3 regions of the Romboutsia sp. LXY-2 genome follow, and region 1 is predicted to be linked to each of the others. Evidence: riboswitches for the same ligand, from Rfam matches in the RefSeq annotation. Region 1 holds a riboswitch; each other region holds the start of a gene.
The links. Region 1 has a riboswitch for thiamine pyrophosphate ahead of thiD (bifunctional hydroxymethylpyrimidine kinase/phosphomethylpyrimidine kinase). Riboswitches for the same ligand answer to the same signal wherever they lie in the genome.
Positions count from the first base shown of each region.

Region 2: it holds a riboswitch for thiamine pyrophosphate, as region 1 does, so the genes downstream of both, thiC (phosphomethylpyrimidine synthase ThiC) here and thiD (bifunctional hydroxymethylpyrimidine kinase/phosphomethylpyrimidine kinase) in region 1, are expected to answer to the same signal.
Region 3: it holds a riboswitch for thiamine pyrophosphate, as region 1 does, so the genes downstream of both, thiC (phosphomethylpyrimidine synthase ThiC) here and thiD (bifunctional hydroxymethylpyrimidine kinase/phosphomethylpyrimidine kinase) in region 1, are expected to answer to the same signal.

Region 1 is NZ_JBKFGI010000003.1:103,663-110,679, reverse strand. It holds gene ACI48P_RS06370 (DUF3810 domain-containing protein) at 1-238, shown strand, start outside; gene ACI48P_RS06365 (hypothetical protein) at 337-1,206, shown strand; gene thiE (thiamine phosphate synthase) at 1,318-1,977, opposite strand; gene thiD (bifunctional hydroxymethylpyrimidine kinase/phosphomethylpyrimidine kinase) at 1,981-2,778, opposite strand; TPP riboswitch at 2,908-3,002, opposite strand; gene ACI48P_RS06350 (hypothetical protein) at 3,164-3,934, shown strand; gene ACI48P_RS06345 (GIY-YIG nuclease family protein) at 4,084-4,383, opposite strand; gene epsC (serine O-acetyltransferase EpsC) at 4,529-5,056, opposite strand; gene cysK (cysteine synthase A) at 5,111-6,013, opposite strand; gene ACI48P_RS06330 (NUDIX hydrolase) at 6,195-6,803, opposite strand; gene ACI48P_RS06325 (B3/B4 domain-containing protein) at 6,839-7,017, opposite strand, start outside.
Region 2 is NZ_JBKFGI010000004.1:161,592-168,608, reverse strand. It holds gene ACI48P_RS09105 (MBL fold metallo-hydrolase) at 1-91, shown strand, start outside; gene ACI48P_RS09100 (ABC transporter substrate-binding protein) at 102-1,364, shown strand; gene thiC (phosphomethylpyrimidine synthase ThiC) at 1,427-2,725, opposite strand; TPP riboswitch at 2,827-2,922, opposite strand; gene trxA (thioredoxin) at 2,981-3,298, opposite strand; gene ACI48P_RS09085 (LysR family transcriptional regulator) at 3,501-4,385, opposite strand; gene ACI48P_RS09080 (nitroreductase family protein) at 4,607-5,428, shown strand; gene ACI48P_RS09075 (ABC transporter permease subunit/CPBP intramembrane protease) at 5,513-7,017, opposite strand, start outside.
Region 3 is NZ_JBKFGI010000003.1:492,516-499,532, reverse strand. It holds gene ACI48P_RS08130 (carbohydrate ABC transporter permease) at 1-813, shown strand, start outside; gene ACI48P_RS08125 (MBL fold metallo-hydrolase) at 797-2,092, shown strand; gene ACI48P_RS08120 (ABC transporter substrate-binding protein) at 2,103-3,365, shown strand; gene thiC (phosphomethylpyrimidine synthase ThiC) at 3,428-4,726, opposite strand; TPP riboswitch at 4,828-4,923, opposite strand; gene trxA (thioredoxin) at 4,982-5,299, opposite strand; gene ACI48P_RS08105 (LysR family transcriptional regulator) at 5,502-6,386, opposite strand; gene ACI48P_RS08100 (nitroreductase family protein) at 6,608-7,017, shown strand, end outside.

The DNA.
Region 1 (7,017 bases):
CTATGAAACTTACGAAAAACTTTCTAGAGCTATTAGCGACGACGTATTAAAGGATTTAGAAAATAATAGGGCCTTTTGGAAAAAATACGAAGGAAAAATCGATGAGATTTCAAATGACTTTAACGATGCATACTTAAAATCAAATGGAGTAAAAGAAGGCACTAAAAGCTATGGCAAGATGGTAGACCTTCTATTAACTTACTATAAATTATATCCTTTTTTGCAGAACTTTGACTAAATCTAATGTAGTATATAATGTCCCATTTTTGGTCTTTTAATCATATAACTATACTATGTAGAATATCTACTAAAAAAAATTAACATGGAGTGTTGTATATGCATAAAGACTGTACGAATAAAGCTAATCTTTGCCATACTGAATGTTCATGTAAAGAACTGAAACAGTGTAAATGTATGGAAAAACATGAAACTAATAAGAAACCTTGCTCTACTAGCAAAAAGACAAAACCTATGCCACCTATATTCGTATATCCAGTTGATTGCTGCGATATGCTAATGTATAATTTATTATGCCATTCTATAGGTAGAGTCGTAGGATTAAAATTAGAAGACAGTGACTGTATTTTAAGATTAAAAATATGTGAAGTTAATCACTGTGCAGTTATGGGGAAAACTGCTTCTGGTAAGGGGCCTATATATGTAAAATTATCATCTATTCAATATGTAGATTTAGGAAAAGAAGTTTATGTAAATCCATTATGTAATGTTGGTTCTGGAGCTGGCGTGGCTGGCCCACAAGGTCCTGCTGGACCAATGGGTCCTAAAGGGCCTAAAGGGGACAAAGGTGATATAGGTCCTCAAGGTCCTGCTGGTTCTTCTGGTTCAGCCGGCTCTAAAGGTCCTAAAGGGGATAAGGGTGATGTAGGTCCTCAAGGCCCTGCTGGTCCTATGGGTCCTATGGGTCCTCAAGGTCCTGCTGGCCCTAAGGGTCCTCAAGGTGATACTGGCGTAGCAGGTTCTACTGGTACAGGAAGTAAAGGTCCTAAGGGAGATACTGGCTCTCAAGGCCCTGCTGGTCCGACTGGACCAATGGGTCCTCAAGGCCCTAAAGGTGACACTGGTTCTCAAGGCCCTACTGGACCGATGGGTCCTCAAGGTCCTAAGGGAGATACTGGTACTCAAGGTCCTGCTGGACAAACAAAGGAACAATATATACCACCTAAAAAAGTTCCTTATAAAAAATAGTACTCTAGAAAATATTATTCCTCCTATGTAGTAGGTTAATATAAAGATAGGATATGTGAAGATTAAAATCTTACATATCCTATTTATTTTGCTAGTATTATTTTTTATTGATTAATTTTTTTCTGTCCACTTTTTTGTTTCTAAGTATATGTCATTTGCTTTTAATATGGCTGATACTATTGCATATCCATCGCAGTTTAAACTTTTCAATTCTTCAAAATTATCTAAATTTATACCACCTATAAGAACTATTGGCATATTAGTATTTTCCTTTATAGCTTTTACTGTATCAAAAGAAACTGACTTAGCGTCAAGTTTTGTTGATGTTGAATACATAGCTCCTACACCTATATAATCAGCACCATTCTCATAAGCAGCTCTTGCTTCTTCAATATCTCTAGCTGAAACTCCAAGTATCTTATCTGGACCTATTAAAGTTCTTACATGTTTCGCATCTATATCACTTTGGCCTACATGTACTCCATCTGCATCACAAAGCAATGCAATATCTACTCTATCATTTATAATGAATGTGGTATTATATTTTTTAGTTAATTCTCTTAACTTTAACGCTTTTTCTAAAAATTCTTTTCCAGATGCATCTTTCTCTCTTAGTTGAACCATAGTTACTCCACCTTTTAATGCATCTTCTATACACTTATAAAAATCTCTATTTTTTAAGATATCACTATCGGTTACTAAGTATAGTTTTAAATCTTCTTTTAATTTATTTTTCATAATATTAATATTAGAATTATCTAATTCCTCCAACGATTATTTTTCAAATTTATAAAAATGATGTACTGGTCCTACACCATGTCCAATATCAAAGCTATTTTTTATTGCATCAGTAATATATGTCTTACTTAAAGATACTGATTCCTTTATATCATATCCTAACGCTAAGTGTGAAGCTATAGCTGAAGATATAGTACATCCTGTACCATGAGTATTTTTTCTATCTAACCTTTTACTTTCGTAAACTTCATATATATCTTTTCCCATTAATATATCTATAGCATCTCCCTCTAAGTGGCCGCCTTTCATTAGCACATGCTTAGGTCCCATTTCTAGAATTTTCTCACCAGCTATTTTCATATCGTCTAAAGTATTTATCTTCATACCAGTAATCTCTTCAGCTTCAGGAACATTTGGAGTTATAATGTATGCCATTGGTATTAAATACTTTATTAGATTTTTTTTTGCTTCTTTTCTAAGCAGTGAAAACCCACTCTTTGATATCATAACTGGGTCTACAACTAAATTTTCTGGATTGTACTTCTTTAAAGTATTAGCTATTTCAAGTATTATTTCTGGACTTGATACCATACCTATTTTTGTAGCTTTAGGTCTTATGTCATTAAATACTACTTCTATTTGCTTTTTTATTATATTTTGACTTAATTCTTCAACTTCAAAAACTCCTTGTGTGTTTTGAGCAGTAATTGCTGTTATTACACTCATCCCATATGTACCTATTGCACTAAATGCTTTTAAATCAGCTTGTACACCTGCTCCTCCACTTGAGTCTGAACCAGCTATTGTTAATGTTGGTATTTGGTAATTTCTCATTCCTGTCCCCCTTAAATTTTGCATAAAAAAGTTATCTAAAATATAAATCATAATAACATACCTATAGATAAACTTATATTTTATCCATGGTATAAGCTACTAACAATTAATATCGAAGATAACTCCATGATTACAATATATAAGCTTTCCTACGCTGGCATTACCCAGTTCAGGTATAAGGGTCGGATATTTCCTCTCAGCCATTGGCTCCCCTAGCTATTCTCTTTACAAGTTAATTATAATACTTTTGACTTTAATGTCAACATTTAGTTATTCTTCAGATAATCCTTAGACACATATTTTTCTTTTATAATTTTATTTTAATAAGATTACTTCTCGTTTTTTAGGGTATATAGCTAATATCATAATCAATGGAGGCAACAATATGAAATACGACTACAATTTAGAGTTAAACAATATTTTAAATAAAATATATAAAGAGATAATATTAAAAATACTAGTTAAAGAAGATAATTTAGATATTTATAAAGAAAGTATAGATAAAATAAAAGATATATTATTAAATAAAAAAGTCTTTTTAGGAAGCGACATGGATGATTTTATTATTAATAGTCTACCTGAAGGTCGTGAAGGCGATTTATTTAGATGCTCAATAGCTAAATATCACAAACATCTTCACCCAATATTTGAAACACAAAGTGGAGAACCGGTTGAAGACCCTACTTATAATAACTTTGGATTATTAATGTTTAGAAGTCATATGAATAATCTATTAATATCAGATGTTCAAGGTTTATTTAACCAAAGTGGATATGAATCATTTGTTATGAATAATTTAAGTGAATGTTTTTCTGAGCTTAAATCAAAGATAGTTGATATCAAAAACAATGTTAATCCAATAATAATAAATTTTGATGATAAGAAATACTTATTAAATGTAGTTAAGAACATGATAGATAGAAAAGAACTTGAAATAGAATATGCATATAAACTAGTTGATATGGATAAACTTAGAGACTACATGGTAAAAATGGCAGTAACATTTGATTACTATGATGAATTCGATAAGTTAGAAGAAGATACACGATTCTGTTTAGATAATTTTTGTAAATACGATGCCTTTGAATTATATGATTTCCTTGTAAATGAAGAAGGCTTTGAATTATTAAATGAAGGTACCTTAGTAAAAAATTAGTTATATAATTTATCTTTATATTTGTAACTCTTTAAAATGAATAGAAGACTAGAATTAATTCTAGTCTTCTATTATTTTTATTCATTTCATATTTCAGCTACTTTTAGTTTTAAATTTCAATATAATTAATATAAATATGACTAAATTATTTATTCCATACTTCCTAACTTATAATCTTCTTTATTTTCAAGTTGTGAAATAAATTCATTTCCATTATTTATTATCCATAATTTTTTTAATCTAGACTGCTTTTTAATTAAACTCTCTAGCTTCATAGCTTTACTTCTTGAGTCACTAATAAAGAATACTTCTAATTTGTTTATACCTTTTGACTTTGTATACTTAGAATTAATTCCTTTTTCATGTTCTTTCATTCTTCTATTTATATCAGTCGTGTATCCCGTATATAAAGTGTTATCCTTACATCTTATTATATATGTAAAATGCATATTTCCCCCAAACTATTATTTATGATTAAATTAATCTAAAAGTTAATAAATATTTAATACCTATTATTCTTTATAATTTATTTTACACATAAAAAGGCTCTAATATCAACTAAAGATATTAAAGCCACATAATTTAATATTTACATTATATTTTTTCTCCATTAATTCGAACTGTATTTGCTGCTACTCCTACTACCGTAGCACCTTCTGGAACATCTTTTATTACAACAGCATTAGCACCTATTTTAGAGTTTGAACCTATTTTAATTGGCCCTAGTACTTTTGCGCCAGATCCAATAATAACATTATCTCCTACCGTTGGATGCCTCTTTCCTTTATCCTTACCTGTGCCTCCTAAGGTACTTCCATGGTATATTGTAACTCTATTACCTACCTCTGCTGTTTCGCCTATAACTACTCCCATTCCATGATCAATTAATATACCTTCTCCTAATGTTGCTCCTGGATGAATTTCAATACCTGTTAAAAACCTTGCTAATTGAGATATAAATCTTCCTAAAAAAAATAACTTTTTATTGTATAACCAGTGTGATAACAAATGAAATAACCTTGCATGTATAGATGGATATAATAGTATTACCTCTATTTTACTTCTTGCTGCAGGGTCATTTTCCATTATATATTCTATATCCTTATTTATTTTTCTAAACAAACTTTTCCCCTCCAATGTCTAATACTTATAATGATTTATAGTATTTAAATATAATTAATTATTAAATATGCCTAATGACATGTATTTATCTAATCCATCTGGTGCTATAGTAACAATATTAATATTTGGATACATTTGAGATAATTTCAGCGCTGCCATAATATTAGCACCTGATGATATTCCAACTAAAATACCTTCTTTTTCTGCCATTAGCTTAACACCCTCATAAGCTTCCTCATCATCTATAGTCATAATTAAATCAACTAATTCAGCATCGTAGTTATTTGGTATAAACCCTGCTCCTATTCCTTGTATTTTATGAGCTCCACTTTTACCATTTGATATCACTGGTGAATTTTTAGGCTCTACCCCAATAATTTTCATTTCAGTTTTTTTCTCTTTTAAATATTTTCCTACTCCACTTAATGTACCTCCAGTTCCGACTCCGCACACAAATAAATCAACATCTGCTACTTGTTTAATAATTTCAACACCCGTAGTTTCATAGTGAGCCTTAGGATTGTCAGGGTTATCAAATTGATTTAAGCTTTTATAATTTGAGTTTTTAATTATTAATTCTTCTGCTTTTTTTATAGCTCCACTCATTCCTAATTTACCATCTGTTAAAATTAATTTTGCTCCATATGCTTTCATTATTTCTCTTCTCTCAATGCTCATAGTCTCTGGCATTACAATAATTACTTCATATCCTTTTATTCTACCAATCATTGCTAAGGCAATCCCTGTATTACCACTGGTTGCCTCTATAAGCACATCACCTTTTTTAAGAAGTCCTTTATTCTCTAGCCCTTCTATCATAAAGTAAACCGCCCTATCCTTTACGCTCCCTCCTGGATTGTATTTCTCAAGCTTAACGTAAACATTGCCGTTTGATATTTTGTTTAATTTATACATAGGTGTGTTTCCTATCATGGTAAGTATATTTTCATTAACCATTCTTATCCCCCATTCTACTATCAAAATGATAATTGTTATAAGAATATTATATTATTATCATTTTGATAATGCAACATATTTTATTATTTTTTTATTAAAAAAGACTTTTGTATATTGTATATATAAAAAAAGACTAGGATTATTCCTAGTCTTTTTTCTATAATTATATTTAATTTTATTCTTAATCAAAAAGTTTATTACCCATATTGGCAAATAATTGAAGCATTAAATAACATTTAACATCTATTTCTTCTTCACCATTTAATATATCTAAAGCTTCTTCTTGAGATATTAAAATAGCATCAATATCTTCATCATCTTCTAAATAATCTTTACTTATTTCACCTTCACATAAACAGTAAACAAAGGAAACTGATTCATCAGTCATTCCTGGTGATAAATAAAGCTTATCTTTACTATTAATCTTGTTTATACTTACTAACTTTAAGCCAGTTTCTTCTTTTAATTCTCTACATACTGCTTTTTCCATTTGTTCATTATTGTCTACAAGGCCTGCTGGTAACTCATATATGTAATTATTAATTGGAACCCTAAATTGTTTTATTAAAACTAACTTATTGCTATCTTTATGAAGAGCTGCTATTACTACAGCATCAATTTCATCTTCCTTATCATTTAAATATATTTCATTAAGCTCATCCATACTTTTTCTAGATGCTACAGTCCAGTTTTTATCTTTATTTAGTTTGTTTTTATATTCTACATCATAAAGACCTACAAATTGTGTTTTAGCAATTTGTGATACTTTTTTTATTTTTGTACTTTTCAATTTAATTCGCCCTTTCTTATGTAATAAATTTATGTCTATATATCCATTTCTGGGTTATCTTTATCTACAAATCCTATAGTTACTTGACAATTAAAGATCTCCTTTAATAAGTTAGCAAGTTCATCTCTTGCTCCTAATACCTTATCAAGGTTAGAATCCTTAAATCCATCTATTGGAAAGAATACGCTGTTAGTTTCTTTAGCTACTTTACCAA
Region 2 (7,017 bases), on a different contig from region 1:
GCTTCTTATTCCAATACACTCTTATCGTCCTGAAAAATTATATAACGAGCATGGGGATGTATTATTACCAAAGAAAAATCAAACTATTTAAGGAGGAAAAAATGAAAGTATCTAAAAAATTATTAGTTTGTTTACTGTCATTAGGTTTAATGACAGGATGTAGTAACAAAAAAGCAGAACAACCAGCCAATGAAGAAATTATAACAGAAATAACAGCACCAGTAGAAATAACTTTCTGGCATGCAATGAGTGGTGCTCAAGAAGAAGCATTAAAGAAGCTAACATCAGAGTTTACAGCTAGTAATAAAAACATAACTGTAAACCTACAAAATCAATCTAGCTATCCAGACTTACAACAAAAGCTTACTGCAACAATAGCTAGCCCTAAGAATTTACCAACTTTAACTCAAGCATATCCAGACTGGATGTTAAATCCTATAAAAGATGGCTTAGTTCTAGGATTAGATAACTATATTAATCATGAGAAAATAGGCTTTGAAAACTATGATGATATATTAGAAGGATTTAGAGCTGTTACAAAAATAGATGGTGTTACATATAGAATACCATTTAATAAATCTACTGAAGTTTTATGGTATAACAAAACTATGTTAGATGAATTAGGATTAAAAGCTCCAACAACATATGAGGAATTTACTAATGTATGTAAAGAAATAAAAGCAAAAAAAGGAATTGTTGGTGGTGGATTTGATTCTTTAAGTAATTATTATACTACGTACTTAAAAAATCAAAATGTAGTATATGATTCAAAATTTGATCCAACTAGTGAACCTTCAGTTAAAGCTGTTGACTATTACTTAAATGGTATAAAAGATGGATACTTTAGAATAGCTGGTACTGATAAATTCTTATCTGGACCTTTTGCTAACGAAACTATTGGTATGTTTGTAGGATCAAATGCTGGAGAAAGTTTTGTTACTTCAGGAGTTAGCGATAAGTTTGAAGTTGGTGTTGTACCATATCCTGCAAAACATAGAATGCAACAAGGAACTGATTTATATGTATTTACAAATGCTTCAGCTGAGCAAAGAACTGCAGCTATTGAATACTTAAAGTTTTTAACAACTAAAGAAAATCAAATAACTTGGGCTAAAGAAACTGGTTATATTCCTGTAAGAAAGAGCGCAATAGAATCAGATGAATATAAAAAATCTGGTAGCTTAGTTGCACCAATAGTATCTGAAGCTACTAAAGATTTATATACAAATCCTGTTATGCCAAATGCAGATAGTGCATACCGTGAATCAGCAATAATGCTAGAAGGCATATTAGCACAACCTACTTCTGATGTTAAAGCTAAGTTAGATGATTTTAAATCAACTTTAATGTCTATTTGGGAATAGTTTCTTTAAGATAAAATAAATTAAGGGTACTTCTAGGTACCCTTAATTATATTTAATATTTATTATAGTTGTGGATTTTCACCATTCATTAATTTTTTCATAGTTCTCATCGAACACATTTTACCACACATAGTACAGCTTTCCTTCTCATCAGGTATTGAACTTTCTCTATATTTTCTTGGCTTTTCTGGATCTAGAGCTAAATTTATCATTTCATCAAAGTTAATATCAGCTCTTGCTTTACTCATTTTATAGTCCCAATTTTTTGCACCATTAACTCCTTTGGCTATATCTGCTGCATGGGCTGCAATCTTAGCTGCTACTATTCCTTCTTTCATATCGTCTAAATCAGGAAGTCTTAAATGCTCTGCTGGAGTTACATAACATAAGAAGTCTGCACCATAGGTTGCTGCTATTGCTCCACCTATTGCAGAAGTTATATGGTCATATCCTGGAGCTACATCCGTTACTATTGGACCTAATACATAAAAAGGTGCTCCATGGCAAAGCTTCTTTTGAAGTACCATATTGGCTTCTATTTCATTTATAGCCATATGACCAGGACCTTCTACTATTATTTGTACATTTTTCTCCCAAGCCCTTTTAGTTAGCTCTCCCAATGTTATTAATTCTTTTATTTGGCAGGCATCTGTTGCATCATTTATTGAACCAGGTCTTAAAGCATCTCCTAAAGATATTGTCATATCATACTGTGCACATATTTCTAGTAGTCTATCATAATACTCATAAAAAGGATTTTCTGCATTATTTAGCTCCATCCAAGCATATAAAAGAGATCCACCTCTTGAAACTATATGAGTTAATCTTTTATTTCTTTTTAAGGTTTCAACAGACTCTCTATTAAGACCGGCATGTACAGTAATAAAATCCACACCATCTTCTCCATGTTTCTCAACTACTTTAAAAAATTCGTCTACTGTAATATCTTTTAATTCTTTATCATAAAACCCAATGGCATCATACATAGGCACAGTACCTATCATTGCACTTGACATATTAACTATATTCTTTCTTAAACCTTCTGTTTTTCCATAATTAGAAAGGTCCATTATAGCTTCAGCTCCCATATTAAGTGCTACTCTAACCTTCTCTAATTCTTTATCATAATCGCAGCAGTCTTTAGATATTCCTAAATTAACATTTATTTTAGTTCTTAAGCCTTTTCCAACACCTTCAGCACTTAATGATTTATGATTTTTATTTGCTGGTATTGCTATTTGTCCTTTTGCTACTAATTCTAATATTTCCTCTATTTTTTTACTTTCTTTAGTAGCAACAATTTGCATTTCTTTTGTTATTATTCCTTTTTTTGCAGCATCCATTTGTGTTGAGTAATTCATTTTATCCCCCTAATTTTTAGCTATACCTTGATTGAGAGTTTTATATACTAAAAAAAGCTATATTCCACATAGGAACATAGCTTTTTGATTACATTACAAAAAAGTATATAAATCTGCTTTCCTACGCTGGCATTATCCAGATCAGGTACAAGGGTTGATTTTCATCTCTCAGTCTTTCGACACCCCTAGCTAATATTTTATTTTACAATTGTATTGTAACTCTATTCTTTACAAAAATCAATTAAATTATTAGATTTATATGTATTCTTCAATTTTTTCTTTTAAGCTTTTTTCAGGAATAAATCCTACTAATCTATCTTTTTCTTTACCATCCTTAAAAACTATTACAGTTGGAACTGTAGTTACTGTAAATTTTTGTGCAAGATCCATGCTTTCATCTATATCAACTTTAAAGAAATCTGCTTTGTCTTCCATTTCTTCTGCTAATGATTCAAATACTGGTGAAAGCATTTTGCAAGGTCCACACCATGTTGCAAAGAAATCAACTACAACCACTCCTTCTTTATATTCTACTTCATTTACAAATTCATTTGTGTTTATTATATTAGCCATCTTTTACTCTCCTTTTATTTTGTTAATATAAATTCAGAAATTCATATAGTAATAATAGGTTTTTCATTTGTGTTTTTATTATACATTAAATAAATATATCTTTTTAAAATTAACTATAACTAAATTATGTAAACCATTTCGATTATATTTACTTTATAATAACGCTTTTTATACGTAAATAAGAGTTAGTATATGCTAACTCTTATTTACCATAATCTGATGAAATTACAAAGTCTTTAAAGGATTTACATATAGGTGAAAGATATGAATTTTTCATCCAACCCATATATATTATACTGTTTTTTATTTCTTCTTTAATTTTAATTACTGATACTAAATTTTTATTTATTAAGGGCGTATTAGGTATAATACTTATTCCTGCACCAGTAGCTACCAAACCTTCAAATATAGTAGAACTGCTTGGTTTAATTGAAATCTTTGGTATATATCCTAATGAATTTTTATACCACTGCATTTTATCTTCATTTATTTCACATGATGAAACAAAATACTCGTCTTTTAAGTCTTTTAAAGAAACTTCTTCTTCATTTGCAAGTTTATGATTTTTAGGAACTATTAAAACATATTCTTCTTTTTTTATTGGAATAAATTCTATGTCGCTATTTTCTGAAATAGAATCTTGTGTATCAAAAAAGCATAATTCAATATTACTATTTTTTAAATCCATTAACATATCTACTCTTGATTGATAATTAAACTGGAATTTAGCATTAGGATTATTATTAAAAAATACACTAATTACAAGAGGCATAAAGTACGTACCAACGTTAGAAGTTGAAGAAATTGAAATTGTTCCCGTATCAGCATCGGTTATTTTTTTTAATTCCTTTATACCCTTTTCTATTTCTTCTAATGCTTTACTTATATGATTTAAAAATATATTTCCAAAGGATGTAAGCTTTATATTTCTACCTTCTTTTTTAAAAAGCGGTACTTCAAGCTCTTCTTCTAATTTTGCTATTGCTTTACTTAAGGCAGGCTGAGATACTGCTAATTTTTGTGATGCTATAGTGAAGTTTTCTGTTTCTGCAATAGTTTTAAAATACTCTAACTGTTGTAAGTTCATATTACCTCCTTTAATAGTATAGAAAATATTTTATAATAATTTCATAAATTGGTTTTATATACAGTTTATATAACCAATAGTTATATAAGTATGAAAATTTTCAATTAGACATTACTGATTTACCAATGCTATAATTAAAAACATAGTAAATAAACTATAATTAATAATTATAGATATTTTATTAATTTATGTCAAATTCTTATTTGAGGAGATTAAATATTATGATGAATGTAAACAAAGAAAAATGTATTTCATGTGAATTATGTATTAAAGACTGTCCTACAAGGTGTATATCATTAGTAGATAATAAAGCAGATATTAATAATAATAATTGTATAAAGTGTGGTCACTGTGTAGCAATATGCCCTAAGTATGCTATTACTACAGACGAATATAACATGGATGATGTTATAGAATACGATAAAGAGAAATTTGATGTTGATAGTGATAATTTATTAAACTTTATTAAATTTAGAAGATCAACTAGACAATTTAAAGCTAAAGATGTAGAAATAGAAAAGCTTAATAAAATAGTAGAAGCTGGAAGATTTACTCAAACTTCAACGAATAGTCAAGATGTCTCATATATTGTAGTAAGAGATGATTTAGAAAAACTTAAAGAAATAACTTTAGAAGCATTACACGGTCAAGGTCAATACTTACTTAATAACTTAAATGAAAAAACAAAGCAATTTGAAAAATATGCAAGAATGTGGGTTTCAATGTATGAAAGTTATAAGAAAAACCCTAAAGAAAATGATAGAGTGTTCTTTAATGCTCCAGCTGTAATACTTGTAGTTTCTAAGACTCCGATAAATGGAGGTCTTGCTTCTACAAATATGGAACTTATGACTAATGCTTTAGGTCTTGGTACTTTCTATAGTGGATTCTTAGTAAGAGCATCTCAAGGAAATGAGAAAATGAGAGAATTCTTAGGATTACAAGGTGAAGAACAAATAATCACTGCTATGGTAATAGGATATCCTGCTGTTAAATACCAAAGAACAGTTCCAAGAAAAGATGTATCAGTTTCTTGGATGTAAATATATATAGAAAAATAGTTATTATAAAGCTATAAAAAATAAACAAAAAGGTCTGTAAATACAGACCTTTTTTCTTATATATAACTATCTTTTTATCTTTTTATCTTTTAATAGTAATCTTCCTAAATATAAAAATACTATCCCTATTAATATCATTTGAATAGATTGTATTAATGATATTGCATTTATTTGTGATACTTCAATACTACTAGATTGATTTGTTAAGTGCGTTACTACTACTGATAATCCATTATTTAATAAGTGGATCATCATAGCAACAAATATTGAGCCAGACTTATAAACGCTATATGCTAAAACTAAACCTAAAATTGTTGTTGGAACCATTCTTATAAAGTCAATATGCATTGATCCAAATAATATAGCACTAAATATTATAGCTCTCTTAGGTGATTTATCATTTTTATTAAATGATTTAAATATAAATCCTCTAAATAGAAGTTCTTCACAAATTGCTGGTAAAAGAGCTACTACTATTAAGTTAATAATAAATGAGTTTTCCATAAATAATGCTTTATTTAAGGATTCCACAACTTCTTGGTTACTTGGGAATAAATATAATAATATTTGTGATACTAATAGAGCTATTATATATCCACCAATCCAAAGAACTATAGAGCCAAAAACATGTTTTATCGAAGGTAGTTTTATACTAAATACCTTTTTAAAATCAGCTTTAATATAATAAGCAAGTAATAATGGTAATAATAAAAGCATTCCTTGAGTCATGGCTATTCCTGCCATTTTAAATTTCATTTGAACTATACTACCAACATAAATTAATGCAAGCAGAGCTGTTGCATAAAGTACTATACCATCACTAGGAGCAGGCATTGTTCCTTTTTTGATGTTTGATCTTTTTTCTAAGAATGAGAAGCTTTTGTTTTCTCCAAATAATACTTCCTCAGAGTTAAATATTTTAGATAAGGCTACTACTGATAAAATAACAAAAGCAATATTTGAAACTAATACTAATGATATTAATCCTAAATCACTATTAAATGACATTACACTTTTTATTAATAATGATATGTTTACTACAGGAATTACTGCTGTTGTAGAAGTCAATTTTAAAGTTGGAAGCATACAAGCGTAAGATGGTATCATAATTAATAACATAAGTGGAGTAACATAGTTTTGTGCATCTTTAAAGCTTTTTGTAAAGGAACAAATACACAAACTAATAGCTGATACTACCATTGCAAATAAACATACACATATTATACATACTATTATTGGTCCAATTAGTTTTGTAATATCAAAACTTTCTATGGCCATAGAATTTGCTAAGTCTTGAGAATAAGCCATAAATCCAAGAGTCAATGCTATTGATAATATATTTAGTATTGCTGTTACAATAGCACTAAAAGATACAGAAAGGTACTTACCTATAATAAGCTCTAAGTTCGATATTGGCAAAGTAAGCAATGTCTCTAATGTTCCTCTTTCCTTTTCTCCTGCCATAACATCTATTGCTGGGTATATTGCACCTAGTAATACTCCCATTATAAGAATAAATGGTAATATCTGACCTAATAGATATCCTGCTTTTTCTTCGCTTTTTGCTAAAT
Region 3 (7,017 bases), 390 kb from region 1:
AAAGTTTATACGTTTATTTCCTATACTTTTATTACTATAATGGCTTTTATTACATTGTTTCCCTTTGTATATATGATATTGTCAAGCTTAATGACATTCCAAGAGGCAACAAGTATACCTCCAACATTGTTTCCAAAAGATTTTCAATGGCAAAACTTTAGCCTTGCAATGAAACAAGCTCCTTTTGCTATATATTTCTTAAATACTATTTTAGTCGCAGGATTATCTACATTAGGAACAATAATAACATCAATACTTGCTGCATTTGCTTTAGTAAAGCTTGAGTTTAAATATAAAAATGTTTTAATACTTTCAATGATTGCTCTACTAATGGTTCCTTATGAAGTTGTTGTATTTACAAACTATCAAACAATTGCAAAACTAGGCTTACTTGATACTTACACAGCTTTAATAGTCCCTTCACTTGCGAGTGTATTTTATATATTCTATTTAAAAGAATACTTATCAAGTATACCTTTATCATATTATAAAGCTGCTAAGGTTGATGGATGTAGTGATTTAGAGTTTATTACAAAAATATTAATCCCTCTAGGTAAACCAGCTTTATTTACTATGGGAATATTAAGCTTTATAAACGGATGGAATTCTTTTTTATGGCCAATATTAGTTACAAACACTAAAGAAATGAGACTATTAAGCAACGGCCTTAGTGCCTTTGCAACTGAAAGTGGTACAAATGTTCAATTACAAATGGCGGCTTCAACAATAACTATAGTACCAATATTAATAGTATATTTCATTTTTAGAAAGCAAATAATCAGAGGAGTTGTTAAGAGTGGTGTTAAAGGATAAAAAAACTAAAATTACTTTTCATAATGGTATATTGACCATTGGAGGAACAATAATAGAAGTTATATATAAAGATAGCCATATATTTTTTGATTTTGGTAGTGAGTACAACCCAGCTTCTGAAATACAACCTAATGATTTACAAGGATTATTAGACAATAACTTGGTACCATATTTAAATAATATGTTTGACCCAGCGATACCTTTAAATAGTTATGAGTCTAAGGATGACAGTTTTATGAATACAGCTGTATTTTTATCACACGTACACTTAGATCATTCTAAGATTATAAACTATTTAAACCCCAATGTACCTTTATATACACTAGAAGGTACAAAGTCTTTGCTTAATACTTTAAATATTAACAATGATTTTTTATTCCCTCTTTATAATAATAAAGATAAAAATACAAGAGATATAATTGGTGTTAAAGAAAATGAAATAATAGAAGTTGGTGAAATAAAAGTAAAAGTAATGCCTATAGACCATGATGCTTACGGTGCATGTGCTCTTTTGATACAGACTCCTGACTTAAAGATATCTTATACAGGAGATTTAAGAATACATGGTTATAGAAAGGATGACACATATAATTTCTGCAAAGAAAGTAAAAACTGTGATGTACTTTTAATAGAAGGTGTTAGTGTTTCTTTCCAGGATTTTGATGATGAAAACCTTGGTGATGATTCTACTAATGAATGTGATTTAATAAATAGAATAAATAAAGTGATAAAAGAAAATCCTAATAAACAGATTACTTTTAACTACTATATTTCTAATATAGAAAGAATAATGAATATTATAAAGTATAGCCCTAGAAAAGTTGTTTTAGATGCATATTCTTCTTATGTAGTTAAAGAAGCTACTAATTTTGAAAGTCTTTATTATCAATTAGATGATAAAGACTATGGTTTAAGTATTGATAAAAAAGTAGATTTTAAAGATTTGTTAAAGGATGAAAGACGATTTTTATGGCAATTAGATACACTTGCCTTAAAATATATAGACAAATTAAAAAAAGGTGGACTATATATCCACTCAAATGCAACACCACTTGGTGAGTTTGACCCATCCTATGCTCCATTTATTAAAAACTTTGAAGATAGAGGTATTAAATTTATTAGGATTGGCTGTAGCGGGCATGCTCATCCAAATGACTTAATTAAAATAATTAATTTAATTAAGCCAAGGCTTCTTATTCCAATACACTCTTATCGTCCTGAAAAATTATATAACGAGCATGGGGATGTATTATTACCAAAGAAAAATCAAACTATTTAAGGAGGAAAAAATGAAAGTATCTAAAAAATTATTAGTTTGTTTACTGTCATTAGGTTTAATGACAGGATGTAGTAACAAAAAAGCAGAACAACCAGCCAATGAAGAAATTATAACAGAAATAACAGCACCAGTAGAAATAACTTTCTGGCATGCAATGAGTGGTGCTCAAGAAGAAGCATTAAAGAAGCTAACATCAGAGTTTACAGCTAGTAATAAAAACATAACTGTAAACCTACAAAATCAATCTAGCTATCCAGACTTACAACAAAAGCTTACTGCAACAATAGCTAGCCCTAAGAATTTACCAACTTTAACTCAAGCATATCCAGACTGGATGTTAAATCCTATAAAAGATGGCTTAGTTCTAGGATTAGATAACTATATTAATCATGAGAAAATAGGCTTTGAAAACTATGATGATATATTAGAAGGATTTAGAGCTGTTACAAAAATAGATGGTGTTACATATAGAATACCATTTAATAAATCTACTGAAGTTTTATGGTATAACAAAACTATGTTAGATGAATTAGGATTAAAAGCTCCAACAACATATGAGGAATTTACTAATGTATGTAAAGAAATAAAAGCAAAAAAAGGAATTGTTGGTGGTGGATTTGATTCTTTAAGTAATTATTATACTACGTACTTAAAAAATCAAAATGTAGTATATGATTCAAAATTTGATCCAACTAGTGAACCTTCAGTTAAAGCTGTTGACTATTACTTAAATGGTATAAAAGATGGATACTTTAGAATAGCTGGTACTGATAAATTCTTATCTGGACCTTTTGCTAACGAAACTATTGGTATGTTTGTAGGATCAAATGCTGGAGAAAGTTTTGTTACTTCAGGAGTTAGCGATAAGTTTGAAGTTGGTGTTGTACCATATCCTGCAAAACATAGAATGCAACAAGGAACTGATTTATATGTATTTACAAATGCTTCAGCTGAGCAAAGAACTGCAGCTATTGAATACTTAAAGTTTTTAACAACTAAAGAAAATCAAATAACTTGGGCTAAAGAAACTGGTTATATTCCTGTAAGAAAGAGCGCAATAGAATCAGATGAATATAAAAAATCTGGTAGCTTAGTTGCACCAATAGTATCTGAAGCTACTAAAGATTTATATACAAATCCTGTTATGCCAAATGCAGATAGTGCATACCGTGAATCAGCAATAATGCTAGAAGGCATATTAGCACAACCTACTTCTGATGTTAAAGCTAAGTTAGATGATTTTAAATCAACTTTAATGTCTATTTGGGAATAGTTTCTTTAAGATAAAATAAATTAAGGGTACTTCTAGGTACCCTTAATTATATTTAATATTTATTATAGTTGTGGATTTTCACCATTCATTAATTTTTTCATAGTTCTCATCGAACACATTTTACCACACATAGTACAGCTTTCCTTCTCATCAGGTATTGAACTTTCTCTATATTTTCTTGGCTTTTCTGGATCTAGAGCTAAATTTATCATTTCATCAAAGTTAATATCAGCTCTTGCTTTACTCATTTTATAGTCCCAATTTTTTGCACCATTAACTCCTTTGGCTATATCTGCTGCATGGGCTGCAATCTTAGCTGCTACTATTCCTTCTTTCATATCGTCTAAATCAGGAAGTCTTAAATGCTCTGCTGGAGTTACATAACATAAGAAGTCTGCACCATAGGTTGCTGCTATTGCTCCACCTATTGCAGAAGTTATATGGTCATATCCTGGAGCTACATCCGTTACTATTGGACCTAATACATAAAAAGGTGCTCCATGGCAAAGCTTCTTTTGAAGTACCATATTGGCTTCTATTTCATTTATAGCCATATGACCAGGACCTTCTACTATTATTTGTACATTTTTCTCCCAAGCCCTTTTAGTTAGCTCTCCCAATGTTATTAATTCTTTTATTTGGCAGGCATCTGTTGCATCATTTATTGAACCAGGTCTTAAAGCATCTCCTAAAGATATTGTCATATCATACTGTGCACATATTTCTAGTAGTCTATCATAATACTCATAAAAAGGATTTTCTGCATTATTTAGCTCCATCCAAGCATATAAAAGAGATCCACCTCTTGAAACTATATGAGTTAATCTTTTATTTCTTTTTAAGGTTTCAACAGACTCTCTATTAAGACCGGCATGTACAGTAATAAAATCCACACCATCTTCTCCATGTTTCTCAACTACTTTAAAAAATTCGTCTACTGTAATATCTTTTAATTCTTTATCATAAAACCCAATGGCATCATACATAGGCACAGTACCTATCATTGCACTTGACATATTAACTATATTCTTTCTTAAACCTTCTGTTTTTCCATAATTAGAAAGGTCCATTATAGCTTCAGCTCCCATATTAAGTGCTACTCTAACCTTCTCTAATTCTTTATCATAATCGCAGCAGTCTTTAGATATTCCTAAATTAACATTTATTTTAGTTCTTAAGCCTTTTCCAACACCTTCAGCACTTAATGATTTATGATTTTTATTTGCTGGTATTGCTATTTGTCCTTTTGCTACTAATTCTAATATTTCCTCTATTTTTTTACTTTCTTTAGTAGCAACAATTTGCATTTCTTTTGTTATTATTCCTTTTTTTGCAGCATCCATTTGTGTTGAGTAATTCATTTTATCCCCCTAATTTTTAGCTATACCTTGATTGAGAGTTTTATATACTAAAAAAAGCTATATTCCACATAGGAACATAGCTTTTTGATTACATTACAAAAAAGTATATAAATCTGCTTTCCTACGCTGGCATTATCCAGATCAGGTACAAGGGTTGATTTTCATCTCTCAGTCTTTCGACACCCCTAGCTAATATTTTATTTTACAATTGTATTGTAACTCTATTCTTTACAAAAATCAATTAAATTATTAGATTTATATGTATTCTTCAATTTTTTCTTTTAAGCTTTTTTCAGGAATAAATCCTACTAATCTATCTTTTTCTTTACCATCCTTAAAAACTATTACAGTTGGAACTGTAGTTACTGTAAATTTTTGTGCAAGATCCATGCTTTCATCTATATCAACTTTAAAGAAATCTGCTTTGTCTTCCATTTCTTCTGCTAATGATTCAAATACTGGTGAAAGCATTTTGCAAGGTCCACACCATGTTGCAAAGAAATCAACTACAACCACTCCTTCTTTATATTCTACTTCATTTACAAATTCATTTGTGTTTATTATATTAGCCATCTTTTACTCTCCTTTTATTTTGTTAATATAAATTCAGAAATTCATATAGTAATAATAGGTTTTTCATTTGTGTTTTTATTATACATTAAATAAATATATCTTTTTAAAATTAACTATAACTAAATTATGTAAACCATTTCGATTATATTTACTTTATAATAACGCTTTTTATACGTAAATAAGAGTTAGTATATGCTAACTCTTATTTACCATAATCTGATGAAATTACAAAGTCTTTAAAGGATTTACATATAGGTGAAAGATATGAATTTTTCATCCAACCCATATATATTATACTGTTTTTTATTTCTTCTTTAATTTTAATTACTGATACTAAATTTTTATTTATTAAGGGCGTATTAGGTATAATACTTATTCCTGCACCAGTAGCTACCAAACCTTCAAATATAGTAGAACTGCTTGGTTTAATTGAAATCTTTGGTATATATCCTAATGAATTTTTATACCACTGCATTTTATCTTCATTTATTTCACATGATGAAACAAAATACTCGTCTTTTAAGTCTTTTAAAGAAACTTCTTCTTCATTTGCAAGTTTATGATTTTTAGGAACTATTAAAACATATTCTTCTTTTTTTATTGGAATAAATTCTATGTCGCTATTTTCTGAAATAGAATCTTGTGTATCAAAAAAGCATAATTCAATATTACTATTTTTTAAATCCATTAACATATCTACTCTTGATTGATAATTAAACTGGAATTTAGCATTAGGATTATTATTAAAAAATACACTAATTACAAGAGGCATAAAGTACGTACCAACGTTAGAAGTTGAAGAAATTGAAATTGTTCCCGTATCAGCATCGGTTATTTTTTTTAATTCCTTTATACCCTTTTCTATTTCTTCTAATGCTTTACTTATATGATTTAAAAATATATTTCCAAAGGATGTAAGCTTTATATTTCTACCTTCTTTTTTAAAAAGCGGTACTTCAAGCTCTTCTTCTAATTTTGCTATTGCTTTACTTAAGGCAGGCTGAGATACTGCTAATTTTTGTGATGCTATAGTGAAGTTTTCTGTTTCTGCAATAGTTTTAAAATACTCTAACTGTTGTAAGTTCATATTACCTCCTTTAATAGTATAGAAAATATTTTATAATAATTTCATAAATTGGTTTTATATACAGTTTATATAACCAATAGTTATATAAGTATGAAAATTTTCAATTAGACATTACTGATTTACCAATGCTATAATTAAAAACATAGTAAATAAACTATAATTAATAATTATAGATATTTTATTAATTTATGTCAAATTCTTATTTGAGGAGATTAAATATTATGATGAATGTAAACAAAGAAAAATGTATTTCATGTGAATTATGTATTAAAGACTGTCCTACAAGGTGTATATCATTAGTAGATAATAAAGCAGATATTAATAATAATAATTGTATAAAGTGTGGTCACTGTGTAGCAATATGCCCTAAGTATGCTATTACTACAGACGAATATAACATGGATGATGTTATAGAATACGATAAAGAGAAATTTGATGTTGATAGTGATAATTTATTAAACTTTATTAAATTTAGAAGATCAACTAGACAATTTAAAGCTAAAGATGTAGAAATAGAAAAGCTTAATAAAATAGTAGAAGCTGGAAGATTTACTCAAACTTCAACGAATAGTCAAGATGTCTCATATATTGTAGTAAGAGATGATTTAGAAAAACTTAAAGAAATAACTTT